Regions from separate parts of the Kitasatospora sp. NPDC088779 genome, predicted to be linked through region 2. Evidence: riboswitches for the same ligand, from Rfam matches in the RefSeq annotation. Region 2 holds a riboswitch; the other holds the start of a gene.
The links. Region 2 has a riboswitch for S-adenosylmethionine ahead of thrC (threonine synthase). Riboswitches for the same ligand answer to the same signal wherever they lie in the genome.
Positions count from the first base shown of each region.

Region 1 (6,856 bases), on a different contig from region 2:
CGCCGTTGTACTTCTCCGCCGCCTGCTCCTGATCCTGCTGGAGCTGGTCGATCTGCGCCTTGACGTCGGTCTTGCTCGGCTGGGGCGCGGCGTGCGCGGCGACCTGCGCGGAGAGGGCGACCGCGGTCGCCGCGGCAGCGGTGAGCACGGAGACCCGGGCGCGGCTCGGCTGCTTGGGACGGCGGTGGGAGGCCAAGGGAATTGCTCCTTCTTCCATCGGCCTCACCCGATCAGGTGAGAATCCGGAAAATAGGTTTGACGCCACACCCTAGGGAAGATCCACGGGTTTTGCCACTCCCCCGAAGGCGTGAACTCCACTTCCCCCGCAGGCTTCACTGGATGTGCACACCGCCGCAAACCGGGCGCTGACCAGGCCTCATCCCGCCGCGGCAGCCGTCAGGGCCGCGCCAGCCGGTTCAGCAGCAGAACGGAAGCCACGGGGCGCGCGCCGGCCTTCCGCACGCCCTCCGCGACCTCCCGGTCGGTGGACACCACCACCACCGGACGACCCTGCGGCTCGGCCCGCACCAGACGGCGGATCAGCTCGTCCGCGGTCTCGCCGGTCCGGCTGAACCGCACCCGCACCCCGCGCGGTGGCGCCATGATCACCGGAACGTCCAGGTCCTGCCCGTCGAACACGCAGGTGACCTCCGCCTGCGTGCGCTGGGCCAGCATCGCCAGCCCGCCCAGCAGCCGGATCCGCTGCTGCTCCAGCGGCAGCGTCGGATAGCCCGTCTTGGTCACGTTGTAGCCGTCCACCACCAGGTGCACCTGCGGGATCGCCAGCAGCTGGTCCAGCAGCGCCGGATCGTCGTCGGCCAGACCGCGCCGGGCCACGTCGTGCGGCGAGGCCGCACCCGGCACCACCGCCTCCACCAGGTCCCCCGGCCGGATCTGGGAGACCGGCAGCGCCAGCTCCCGCTGGAGCCCCTGCGCCGACTGCAGCACCGTGTCCAGCAGCAGCCGCAGCCGCATGTCCTCGACGCTGCGGCCCTCGCGGGCCGACCGGCGGCCCTGCTCGGCCGCCGTCTCCAGCTCGCCGACCCGGTGCCGCAGCCGCCGCGCCTCGGACTCCGCGGCGCCACGCTCGGCGGCCGCCTGCGCCCTCGCGGCCTCCAGCTCGGCGGTCAGCCGCCTGGTCTCGGCCTGCGCCCGGCGGGTGTCGCTCTCCAGCGAGCGCACCTTCTTCCGCAGCGACTCGGCCTCCCGGCGGACGTCCTCGGACTCCGCGCGCTGCCGCTCCAGGTCCGCCCGGGCGGCGGACCGCAGCTCGGCGAGCTCCGCCTGCAACTTCTCCGCCAGCCGGGTGGCCTCGGCGGCCGCGCCCTCGGCGCCGGCCCGCTCGGCCTCCTCCCCGGCCTCGGCCACCAGCCGGCTCCAGCCGGCCGACCGCACCAGGTAGGCGGCGGCCGCGACGTCCATCGGATCGGCGGCGCCCGGAACGCTGCCCGACTCCAACGCCTTCACCAGGTCCGGCTGGCCCAGCCTCAGCCGCTCCGCTATCCGCACCCGGAACGCCGGCTCCGACTCCAGCGCCGCGGCCAGCGCCGTGGCCGCGTACTTGGCCCGCCGGGCCGGGGTGAACTTGACGTACTGGCGCAGGCTCTGCGGCAGCTCGCCGGGCGGCAGCCCGCCGAGCGCGTCCGAGGCCAGGCCGACCACGCGCCGGCGCACGCCCTCGGGCAGCGGCCGGTCCAGCTTCTCGGCACCACGCTCCGGCGCCACCTCGCCGGAACCCGCCACCTCGCCGGAACCCGCCGCCCCGCCGGAGCCCACCGACTCATCGGAACCCGCCGCCCCGCCGACGGCCGCGGGCTCGGACGGAGCCGCGTCGGCGGCCCGCGCCTGCACGGCCGCAGCGGGCTGAAGCCCCTGCGCTTCGGCGGGCTCCCTCGCTGCGTCCACCACGTCCTCGGCTCCGATCCTGGTCCTACGGGGTCACGGCCCGCGGCCGCCGCCCTGTCGTCACGCTCCGTGCGTCCTGTCTGTATTGTCCCAGCGCGGCGGGCAGGCGCGCCGCGCACCCGCCCCCGCGCCGTCGGGCGTCAGCCCTGGTCGGCGGAGGCCTCCGCGTTCTCGGCGCCCGGACGGGCCACCAGCTCGACCTGGTCCACGGCGTTGCACCAGCGGCAGCGCACCGACTCGATCGTCTCGCTCAGCACCTCGGTCTCCTCGACCTTGGACTCGCCGGCCAGGTCGAAGTGCAGGAACTCGGTGACCCGCGCGGTGCGGGTCACGTCGAAGCGGGTGAGGTTTCCGCACAGGGTGCAGCGCCAGCGCGTCTCGGCGGTCAGGGCGGGGACGGTCATCGGGGGTCCTCTCGGGTGGTCCCTGGGTGGGCTAGGCGCTCCCCCCGGAGCCCCGGCGTCGGCGGCGGGAGGCGGGATTGCCCGCCCCAAGCCTATTGCCTGAGGCAACCATCCCGGCCACCAGTCAGGAGAACGAGCGGGCTAGTCCACCTGCCGTACAAGGCCGTGTCACACGCCCGACACGGAGGGATGCTTGGCCGCATGGCACTGACGGCCCCCGGGCACACCGACGCGCGGGGCGAGCACCCGTCCGTGCCCGCCCCGGCGGTCACCTACGCCCTGATCGCGGTCAACACCCTGGTGTTCCTGCTGGGCCCGGCCGCCGGGCTCAACCCGCTGTACGGCACCGGCCAGTCCCGGCTCTGCGCGGAGCAGCGGTACGAGCAGCGCTGGGGCGTCATCCCCGCCGAGGTGCTGGCCGGCCGCCCGCTGACCGCCGAGCAGCTGGCCCAGGCCCCCGACCCGGCCCCGGGCTGCCCGGCCGCGCCCACCCCGGGCAAGCACCCGGCGCTGTCCGTCCTCACCGGGCTCTTCGTGCACGCCGGCTGGCTGCACCTGCTGGGCAACCTGCTCTTCCTCCACGTCTTCGGCCCCACCGTCGAACGGCGGCTGGGCCGGGCCCGGTTCGCCGTCTTCTACCTGGCCGCCGGCAGCCTGGCCACGTACGGCTTCGCCCTCGCCGAGGCGCACTCCCCGGGCTCCACCCGGGTGCTGATCGGCGCCTCCGGCGCGATCTCCGCCGTCCTCGGCGCCTACCTGCGCTTCCATCCGCGCGCCCGGGTGACGACGCTCGTCCCGCTGCTGCTGTTCCTGCCGCTGCGCTTCCCGGCCTGGCTGGTGCTCGGCCTCTGGTTCGCCCTGCAGTGGTGGTCGGTCCACTCGGCCGGGCCCGGGGTGGCCTATCTGGTTCACGTGATCGGCTTCTCGGCGGGCTTCCTCTACGCCTGCACGGCGGTCAGCCACCCCCCGAGACGACCCGGCTGACGCCCGATACGCTGGCGGCACCCCACAAAGGAGCCCGAACAGTGATCACCGCCATCGTCCTGATCAAGACCAGTGTCGACCGCATCCCGGAGATCGCCGAAGCCATCGCGGCCATCGAGGGCGTCAGCGAGGTGTACTCGGTGACCGGTGGCTACGACCTGGTGGCGATGGTCCGGGTGCGCCGGCACGACGATCTGGCCGCGGTCATCCCGGGCCGGCTGAACAAGGTCCCGGGCGTGGCCCACACCGAGACCCAGATCGCCTTCCGCACCTACTCCCAGCACGACCTCGAGGCCGCCTTCGCCCTCGGCCTGGACGAGTAGGCCCCTCGGCCCCGCCGACCGGGCCCCTCAGCCCTGCTGACGCCCCCGGTCGACCTGCACGGTGGCGACGCAGCGCCCGCCCTCGTTGCGGTAGTTCCACGCGGCACCGTCCGTGACCAGCTCGCGCACGGCGGTCAGGAAGCGGTCGACGTGCTCGTCCGGGGTCCCGGCCCCGAAGCTCACCCGGATCGCGTTCAGGCTGCGCTCGCCGGGCAGCGACGGCTCGGGCGCCCCGCACTCGGAGGGGGAGACCTCTTCGTCCCCGAGCAGGGTGCGCAGCAGCGGGTGCGCGCAGAACAGGCCGTCGCGGACCCCGATGCCGTACTCGGCGGACAGCGCGGCCGAGAAGTGCGAGCTGTTCCAGCCCTGGACGACGAAGGACAGCACGCCCACCCGGGCCGCCTCGGCGCCGAACAGGGTCAGCACCTTGACCTGCGGGATCTCCGCCAGCCCGGCGGTCAGCCGGGCGATCAGCTGCCGCTCCCGGGCCTCCAGCACGTCGAAGCCCGCCTCGCTCAGCGCCCGGCAGGCCGAGGCGATCGCGTAGGCGCCGATGACGTTCGGCGAGCCGGCCTCGTGCCGGGCCGGACCGGAGTGCCACTGGACGGCCACCGAGCCGTCGGTCCCCCGGGCCACCGTCCGGGTCGCCCCGCCGCCGGCCAGGTACGGGTCGGCCGCGTCCAGCCAGTCCGCCCGGCCGGCCAGCACGCCGGCGCCGAAGGGCGCGTAGATCTTGTGGCCGGAGAAGGCGATCCAGTCGACGTCCAGCTCGCGCACCGAGACCCGGTGGTGCGGGGCCAGCTGGGCGGCGTCCAGCACCACCCGGGCGCCGTGCCGGTGCGCGGTCCCGGTCAGCTCGGCGACCGGCCACAGCTCGCCGGTCACGTTGGAGGCTCCGGTGACGCAGAGCAGCTTGGGGCCCTCGGGCGCCTCGGCGAGCGCGGCGTCCAGGGCGGCGACCGCCTCGGCGTGCGAGCGCGGCGCGCGCAGGTAGTGGACGTCGAGCCCGGCGTGCGCCCAGGGCAGCAGCGAGGCGTGGTGCTCGGTCTCGAAGGCGAACACCCGGGTCCCGGCCGGGACGGCCGAGGCGAGCAGGTTCAGCGAGTCGGTGGTGGCCCGGGTGAAGACCACCTGGTCGCCCTCGCGCAGGTCGAGGAACTCGGCGACGGTGCGGCGGCTCTGCTCGAACAGGTCGGTGGACAGCTGGGAGAGGTACCCCGCGCCGCGGTGCACGCTGCCGTAGTAGGGGGCGTAGGCGGAGACGTCGTCCCAGACCCGCTGGAGCGCCGGGGAGCTGGCCGCGTAGTCGAGGGCCGCGTACCCGACCTTCTCGCCGCTGGCGAGCGGGACCTGGACGTCGTGGCCGAGGACGGCGAGGGGGGCGCAGATTTCGGTGGCGATCGACATGAGGATGCACTCCTTCTGGGGGTGTGGGACCCCGGGAGTGCTAAGTCGTCGGGCGTCCGCGCTTGCCGCACGGACGATTCGCCGAGCGACCCGGTCCTCACCCAGGGCACCCCGCCACGGACGGAGGGTTGCCGGACAGCAAGCTGGGGCTTGACGCTGTCACTCATGACCTGGCCAAGACTCTAGGTCGCGCCCAGCGAGTGGTCAAACAGGCATCCACCATCCGGACAGCCGAGGAGCCCGCGCCGGCGTTCCGGCACGGGCTCCCAAGTACCGCCTCACACCCGGCTGGTGGCCTCCGACCAACGCCGCAGCAGCTCCTGCGCCGCGCCCGAGTCGATGGCCCGCTCGGCCCGCGCCATGCCCGCCGCGAGCTGTTCGGTGAGCGGCGCCTCACCCAGGTCGAGCGCGACCAGCGCCGCCGCCGTGTTCATCAGGACGGCGTCCCTCACCGCCCCGCGCTCGCCGGCCAGCAGCCGCCGCGCGACCTCGGCGTTGTACGAGGGGTCCGCCCCGCGCAGCGCCTCGATGCCGACCAGCTCGACGCCGACGTCCCGCGGGTCGAAGGCGGTCTCGGTGACGGTCCCGTCCCGCACGATCCACACCTGCGAGGTGGTGGTGATGGTCAGCTCGTCCAGGCCGTCGTCGCCCCGGAAGACCAGGCCGGTCGAGCCGCGCCGGGCGAGCACGCCGGCGATCAGTCCGGCGAGCCGGGTGTCGAAGCAGCCGATCGCGTGCGAGGTGACCTTGGCCGGGTTGGTCAGCGGGCCGAGGATGTTGAACGCGGTCGGCACCCCGAGGTCGCGCCGGGCGGTGGCGGCGTGCCGCATCGACGGGTGGAACTTGGCCGCGAAACAGAAGGTCAGCCCGACCTCCTCGGCGATCTCGGCGACCCGCCGGGCCGACAGGTCGAGGCGGACGCCGAGCTTCTCCAGCACGTCCGAGGAGCCGCTGGCCGAGGAGGAGGCCCGGTTGCCGTGCTTGACCACCTTGGCGCCGGCCGCGGCCGCGACGATCGCCGACATGGTGGAGATGTTGACGGTCTTGGCCCGGTCGCCTCCGGTGCCGACGATGTCCACGGCCGGGCCGGGGATGTCCAGCGGCTCGGCGTGCGCGTACATCGCGTCCACCAGGCCGGTGATCTCGTCGACCGTCTCACCCTTGGCCCGCAGCGCCACCATGAACCCGGCCACCTGGACGGGGGACGCCTCGCCGCTCATGATCCGGTCCATCGCCCACGCGGTGGCCGAGCGGTCGAGGTCCTCCCCCTTCAACAGCGCCGCCAGGACGTCCGGCCAGGTGCGGACCACCTGCGCGGGTGCGGTACCACCGTTCGCAGGGTTCACGTTCACCATGGCTGACTCCAGCTGTTGTCGGGTTCCCCGCGTCGGGGGGACGTCCGTACGGATGGAGTCAGCCTATCGACCGGCGGGGTTCCCGCGGCGGCGTCTTCTCTAGTCCTGAGACGGCACCGCTCAGCGGCTGACGGGCGCCCGCTTGGCCAGCCGCGCCCGCAGCAGGGTGGCGACCGCCTCGGCCAGCGCCACCGGGTCCACCGGGCGCGAGATCGCGGCGTCGGCCCGGCTCCAGGCGGCCAGCCAGGAGTCCTGCGGCCGGCCGATCAGCACCAGCACCGGCGGGCAGCCGTAGATCTCGTCCTTGAGCTGGCGGCCGAGCCCGAGCCCGCCGGCCGGCACCGCCTCGCCGTCCAGGATGCAGAGGTCCACGCCGCCCTTCTCCAGTGCCTTCAGCACCGCGGGGGTGGTCGCGCACTCCAGGTAGGACAGTTCCGGAAGGTCCTCGACGGGCCGGCGGCCGAGTGCCGTCAGCACC
Region 1 is NZ_JBFBHW010000011.1:122,474-129,329, forward strand. Features, by position in the region: gene AB0P03_RS13060 (NlpC/P60 family protein) at 1-196, opposite strand, end outside; gene AB0P03_RS13065 (NYN domain-containing protein) at 397-1,743, opposite strand; gene AB0P03_RS13070 (hypothetical protein) at 2,046-2,309, opposite strand; gene AB0P03_RS13075 (rhomboid family intramembrane serine protease) at 2,511-3,293, shown strand; gene AB0P03_RS13080 (Lrp/AsnC ligand binding domain-containing protein) at 3,335-3,616, shown strand; gene AB0P03_RS13085 (aminotransferase class V-fold PLP-dependent enzyme) at 3,644-5,023, opposite strand; SAM riboswitch class IV at 5,077-5,194, opposite strand; gene trpD (anthranilate phosphoribosyltransferase) at 5,302-6,378, opposite strand; gene AB0P03_RS13095 (hypothetical protein) at 6,499-6,856, opposite strand, start outside.
Region 1: another riboswitch for S-adenosylmethionine. It lies ahead of AB0P03_RS13085 (aminotransferase class V-fold PLP-dependent enzyme); the one in region 2 lies ahead of thrC (threonine synthase).

Region 2 (6,856 bases):
CCAGCACGGCGGCCCCGGGGGCGGCCTCGGCGGCCAGCGCCTCGGCGAAGGCGGCGTTGTAGGCGCGGTAGGCGGCCCACTCGGTGCGGAACCCGGCGTCGAAGGCGGGGGCGGTGGGGGTGGCGTAGAGCAGGTGGTGGACGAACCAGAGGGTGGAGTTGGCGACGCCGTTGTAGGCGCGGGCGAAGGTGTCGGGATCGATGTCCAGCATGCGGACGGCCTGGCCGCCCACGTCGTGCCCGGCGAGGTCGAGGCGGCCGTCCGGGGCCCCTCTGGCGGCCTGCCGGTCGGCCGCGCCGAGGGCGGCGCAGACCCAGACGGCGTCGGGGTCGTCGATGGCGGAGAGGCCGGAGACCAGGCCTCCGCCGCCGCGGCGGAGGGTCAGCGTGCCGTCGTCCGCGGTGCCGAACGACACCGGTCCCCGATTGGAGGCCACCAGGACGGGGGCGGTGCCGGTCGCACTCGAACGTTCGGTCGTGAGATCGCCCATGGTTGGTACGTTGCCGGGGCTCCGGAGCGGCAAACCCTTTCGGTGGGTGTTCAGTGTCGGGTCGCGTACTCGGGCACGGTGTGCATGGGCGGGCGTTCCAGGGCGGTCACCGGGTGGGTGTGGGCGGTGAACTCCCGGCTCTGCGGGTCGCGGGTGAACTGGGTCAGCAGCGGGTGGACCAGGTCGGCCGAGGCCTTCAGCCGGTGGGTGCGGTCGAGGCGTTCGAGGGCGGTGCGGTAGATGGTGGCGGCCATCCGGCCGAGGGCCTGGCCGTCCTGGTGCCGGTGGTGCCGGACGCCGACGTCCACCTGGGCCAGGGCGTCCAGCCCGACCGTCTCCAGCGCGTCGACCAGCAGGCCGAGTTCGACGCCGTAGCCGGTGGGGAAGGGGAGCCGTTCGAGCAGCGCGCGGCGGGCCGCGTACTCGCCGCCGAGCGGCTGGACGAAACCGGCGAGTTCCGGCCAGTGCAGGTTGAGCAGCGGGCGGGCGACCAGTTCGGTGACCCGGCCGCCGCCGGCCGGGACCACCGCGCCCTCGGTCTCCAGCGGCCGGTCGTACATGGCCTTGACCAGCTGGATGTCCGGTTCGGTCAGCAGCGGGCCGAGGATGCCGGAGACGAAGGCCGGGTCGAACTCGCGCAGGTCGGCGTCGACGAAGCAGACGATGTCGCCGCGGGTGACCAGCAGCGAGCGCCAGAGCACCTCGCCCTTGCCGGGGACGGCGGGCAGCCGGGGCAGGATCGCGTCGCGGTACTCCACCCGGGCGCCGGCCCGGGCCGCGACGGCGGCGGTGGCGTCGGCCGAGCCGGAGTCGACCACGACGAGTTCGTCGACCAGCGGGAGGCGCTCCATCAGCTCGCGGCGGATGGTGCGGACGATGTCGCCGACGGTGGCCTCCTCGTCCAGCGCGGGCAGCACCACGCTGACCGTGTGGCCGGTCCGGCGCTTGGCCTCCAGCAGGGCGTGCACCGGCCGGTCGACCGCGCTCCACGAGCGGCGGCGCAGCCAGGACGCCGCCTGCGGGAGCAGCGCGGGGGTCGGTTCGGCGGGCACGGGACTCTCCTCGGCGGGGTCGGTGGGACGCGCCATCTCGCGTGGCGGACGATCCCGTTCGGGGTTGACGCCTTCGGATACAGTCTTCGTACAGCGGCCGGACCTTTGCACGCCGGGGTCGCCGTTGAGCACCACCACAATTTCACAAGCTCATCCAGAGGGACTGAGGGAACGGCCCGTTGACGTCCCGGCAACCTTCTCGCGCGGCTGTCTGTCGACAGGCCCCGGCGGGACAGGTGCCAATTCCGGCCTGTGGCGCGACCGTGCCACGGGGAAGATGAGGAGAGAGGCCTCCGCCATCATGGCTATCGACACTGTCGCACCCGCATCCGTGGACCTCGGCCCCGCCACCGCGCTGTCCTGTCGGGAGTGCGGCACCCGCTTCCCGCTCGGTCCGAGCTTCGCCTGCCTGGAGTGCTTCGGCCCGCTGGAGATCGCGTACGACTTCGGCAGCGAGGACGCCGAGGCGCTGCGCCGCCGGATCGAGGCCGGCCCGAGCTCGATCTGGCGCTACGCGCCGCTGCTGCCCGTCCCGGCCGACGTCGCCACCAAGCCCAACCTGAACCCCGGCTGGACCCCGCTGGTCAAGGCGGACAACCTGGGCCGCGAGCTGGGCTTCACCGCGCAGCTGCACATCAAGGACGACTCGGGCAACCCGACCCACTCGTTCAAGGACCGCGTGGTGGCCTGCGCCATCGAGGCCGCGCGGGCCTTCGACTTCACGACGCTCTCCTGCTCCTCCACCGGCAACCTGGCCGGCGCGGTGGGCGCGGCGGCTGCCCGGGCCGGCTTCAAGTCCTGCGTGTTCATCCCGCACGACCTGGAGCAGGGCAAGGTCGTCATGGCCGGGGTGTACGGCGGCGAGCTGGTCGGCATCGAGGGCAACTACGACGACGTGAACCGCTTCTGCTCGGAGCTGATCGGCGACCCGGCCGGCGAGGGCTGGGGCTTCGTCAACGTCAACCTGCGCCCCTACTACGGCGAGGGCTCCAAGACGCTGGCGTACGAGATCTGCGAGCAGCTCGGCTGGCGGCTGCCGGAGCAGATCGTCATCCCGATCGCCTCCGGCTCCCAGCTGACCAAGATCGACAAGGGGCTGCAGGAGCTGATCAGGCTCGGCCTGGTCGAGGACCGGCCGTACAAGGTCTTCGGCGCCCAGGCGGCGGGCTGCTCCCCGGTGTCGGCGGCGTTCAAGGCCGGCCAGGACGTGATCCGCCCGGTCAAGCCGGACACCATCGCCAAGTCGCTGGCGATCGGCAACCCGGCGGACGGCCCGTACGTGCTGGACATCGCCCGGCGCACCGGCGGCGCGGTCGAGGACGTCACCGACGCCGAGGTGGTGGACGCGATCCGGCTGCTGGCCCGGACCGAGGGCGTCTTCGCCGAGACCGCGGGCGGGGTGACCGTCGGCGTGCTGAAGAAGCTGGTGGAGACCGGCCAGCTGGACCCGGCCAAGGAGACCGTCGCGATCAACACCGGCGACGGCCTGAAGACCCTGGACGCCGTCGCCGGGGCCGGGATGACCGCCGTCATCCGCCCGACCCTGGCGTCCTTCCACGACGCCGGCCTCGCGTCCGCCTGAATCCCCCCACCCCGCTGGGCCCTGTCCGCTAGGAGAACCATGAGCGCCAACGTCCGTATCCCCACCATCCTGCGCACCTACACCGGCGGCGCCGCCGAGGTGGCCGCCGAGGGCGCCACCCTGGGCGAGGTCATCGCCGACCTGGAGAAGAACCACGCGGGGATCGCCGCCCGCATCCTGGACGACGCCGGCAAGCTGCGCCGCTTCGTCAACGTCTACGTGAACGACGACGACGTGCGCTTCGCCGAGGGCCTGGCGACCGGGATCGCGGACGGCGCCAGCGTCTCGATCATCCCGGCGGTGGCCGGCGGCTGCTGAGCCGCGCCCCGATCCGGGCACCCCGCCCGAGCCGCTCGTCCGACCGGCCGTCCGCGCGTACGGAATTCCGTTCTCCGTACGCACGGGCGGCCGGCCGCATTTCGGCGGGAATATGGCGGGGTCAAGTCGGAGTAGAGTGTGGCTCGGTTGGGAACAGGGCTTCCCCTCATCCTCACCCGCGAATCACCCGCGAATCGCCGGACGGTCGTCCGGCCGCTGAGACCGGTCGGGTGCCTGGGCCGTGAAACATGTCAGGCAGATGTCAGAATTCCCGCGGGGATTTGCAGTAATCCGTCCGCTATGTCCGGCGTGAAATGCCGAATTCCTCCCGCTTTGGCCCGTCCTGCCCCTTGGCGTGGTGCCGGAATTCCCCGCAGCTGACCCTGTTGCAGAGGGCGTCGATCCGGATACATTCAGCCGCGGTCGACGTAATCACCCGCTCACAGGGCGCCGTCAGGCACCCCCGGCGGAGGGTTGCGGCGTGCACGGCTGCGCCCAGGGGGGGTTCCCCGGGCCGGCCTTCAAACCAGACCCGGGCCCGCGACCTGCGGGCGCGTGAAGGGCCAGCACAGCACTAGGGGAGTTCGGAATGGCTCAGGGCACCGTCAAGTGGTTCAACGCGGAGAAGGGCTACGGCTTCATCGCGGTCGACGGTGGTGCGGACGTCTTCGTCCACTACAGCGCGATCCAGATGGACGGCTACCGCACCCTCGAGGAGGGCCAGCGGGTCGAGTTCGAGATCTCCCAGGGACAGAAGGGCCCGCAGGCGGACATGGTCCGCGCCGCGGTGTGACCCCCTTCCGACCCCAGGAGCTCGGCGCGGCCCACGGCTGGTGACCACTCGCTTCTCGACGGGCCCGTGCGACACGCGTCGTACGGGCCCGTCGGCGTTCCCCGGCGGGGAGTTGCGCGGGTCGGCGGGAGCGCCCCGGGCGGCTCGCGGGATCGCGATTGGGCTTGCACTCGACCACCCCGAGTGCTAATTATTGGCGTTAGCACTCACAGCGTGAGAGTGACAGCGGACCGGGTCGGTGAGGCCCCCGGGAGCGGTAGGGGAAAGGACCCCCGCACACCAGGGCCGTCCGTCGCGGGCACCCCTTGGTCCGAGCAGTCGACCGTGTCCCGGAGGACCACTTCTGATGGCCAAGATCATCGCCTTTGATGAGGAAGCTCGCCGCGGCCTTGAGCGTGGCATGAACCAGCTCGCCGACGCAGTGAAGGTCACGCTCGGCCCCAAGGGTCGCAACGTCGTGCTGGAGAAGAAGTGGGGCGCCCCCACGATCACCAACGACGGTGTCTCCATCGCCAAGGAGATCGAGCTCGAGGACCCCTACGAGAAGATCGGCGCGGAGCTCGTCAAGGAGGTCGCCAAGAAGACCGACGACGTCGCGGGTGACGGCACCACCACCGCCACCGTGCTCGCCCAGGCCCTGGTTCGCGAGGGTCTGCGCAACGTCGCCGCCGGCGCCAACCCGATGGCCCTGAAGCGCGGCATCGAGAAGGCCGTCGCCGCCGTCTCCGACCAGCTGCTGGCCCAGGCCAAGGACGTGGAGACCAAGGAGCAGATCGCCTCCACCGCCTCCATCTCGGCCGCCGACACCCAGATCGGCGAGCTCATCGCCGAGGCCATGGACAAGGTCGGCAAGGAAGGCGTCATCACCGTCGAGGAGAGCAACACCTTCGGTCTGGAGCTCGAGCTCACCGAGGGCATGCGCTTCGACAAGGGCTACATCTCCGCCTACTTCGCGACCGACCTGGAGCGCATGGAGGCGACCTTCGAGGACCCCTACATCCTCATCGCCAACTCCAAGATCGGCTCGGTCAAGGACCTGCTGCCGCTGCTGGAGAAGGTCATGCAGAGCGGCAAGCCGCTCGTCATCATCGCCGAGGACGTCGAGGGCGAGGCCCTGTCGACCCTGGTCGTGAACAAGATCCGCGGCACCTTCAAGTCCGTCGCCGTCAAGGCCCCGGGCTTCGGCGACCGCCGCAAGGCCATGCTCGGCGACATCGCCATCCTCACCGGTGGCACCGTGATCTCCGAGGAGGTCGGCCTCAAGCTGGAGAACGCCGGCATCGACCTGCTGGGCACCGCCCGCAAGGTGGTCATCACCAAGGACGAGACCACCATCGTCGACGGTGGCGGTGACAGCGAGCAGGTCGCCGGCCGCGTGAACCAGATCCGCGCCGAGATCGAGAACAGCGACTCGGACTACGACCGCGAGAAGCTCCAGGAGCGCCTCGCCAAGCTGGCCGGCGGCGTGGCCGTCATCAAGGCCGGCGCGGCCACCGAGGTGGAGCTCAAGGAGCGCAAGCACCGCATCGAGGACGCCGTCCGCAACGCGAAGGCCGCCGTCGAGGAGGGCATCGTCGCCGGTGGTGGCGTCGCGCTGCTCCAGGCCTCGGTCGCCTTCGACAAGCTGGAGCTGGAGGGCGACGAGGCCACCGGTGCCAACATCGTCAAGGTCGCGCTGGAGGCCCCGATCAAGCAGATCGCGACCAACGCCGGCCTGGAGGGTGGCGTCGTGGTGGAGAAGGTGCGCAACCTCCCCGCCGGTCACGGCCTGAACGCGGCCACCAACACCTACGTCGACCTGATCGCCGAGGGCATCATCGACCCGGCCAAGGTGACCCGCTCCGCGCTGCAGAACGCCGCCTCCATCGCGGCGCTGTTCCTCACCACCGAGGCCGTCATCGCCGACAAGCCGGAGAAGGCCGCTGCGGCCGCCGGCGGCGGCATGCCGGGCGGTGACATGGACTTCTGATCCTGATCGCACCGATCGGATCGGCTGGTTCCTGATCGTGTGGGCGGTCCCCTTCGGGGGGCCGCCCACACGGCGTTCTACCGGAGAATGGACAGATGGCTTCCGACGACATCGAGACCGCGCTGTACAACGCGCGGGCGCTGATCCTGGCCGACCTCACCTCGCGGGACGTGGCGGACGCCGCCGTCGTCTCCCTGGTGGAGCAGGCCGTGACGCACCGCCGCTGGTGGTTGGAGCAGTGGCCGGACGGCACCGGGTACGTGCTCGGGCTGGTCGCCCAGGACGTCCAGGACGCGCTGCTGGAGGCGTACGGGCGCTGGCCGCTGTGCACCGCCTGCGCCGCCGACGGGGACCCGCACGCGCTCGGCGTGGAGCCGGAGCTGGGGCCGGAGCCGCACTGGGTGTGCGGCAAGCAGGGCGCGGTGGTCGCGCCGGTGGGGGAGCTCTCCTAGCCCGCTCGTGGTCCGCTCCCAGCCCGCTCCTGGTCCGTTCCCAGTCCGCTCGTGGTCCGCGTCGTGGACCGGGCGGCGGGAGTACTGGACCTATAGGTAGGTTGACGATATATGTAGTCGTATGACTGAACGCTCGATGCAGGAGCCGACGCTGCTGCTGCTCACCGCTCTGGCGGACGCCCCGAGACACGGCTACGCCC
Region 2 is NZ_JBFBHW010000051.1:53,431-60,286, reverse strand. Features, by position in the region: gene AB0P03_RS33170 (trehalose-6-phosphate synthase) at 1-490, opposite strand, end outside; gene AB0P03_RS33165 (glucosyl-3-phosphoglycerate synthase) at 541-1,518, opposite strand; SAM riboswitch class I at 1,690-1,826, shown strand; gene thrC (threonine synthase) at 1,844-3,124, shown strand; gene AB0P03_RS33155 (MoaD/ThiS family protein) at 3,164-3,442, shown strand; gene AB0P03_RS33150 (cold-shock protein) at 4,032-4,235, shown strand; gene groL (chaperonin GroEL) at 4,582-6,204, shown strand; gene AB0P03_RS33140 (hypothetical protein) at 6,300-6,656, shown strand; gene AB0P03_RS33135 (PadR family transcriptional regulator) at 6,778-6,856, shown strand, end outside.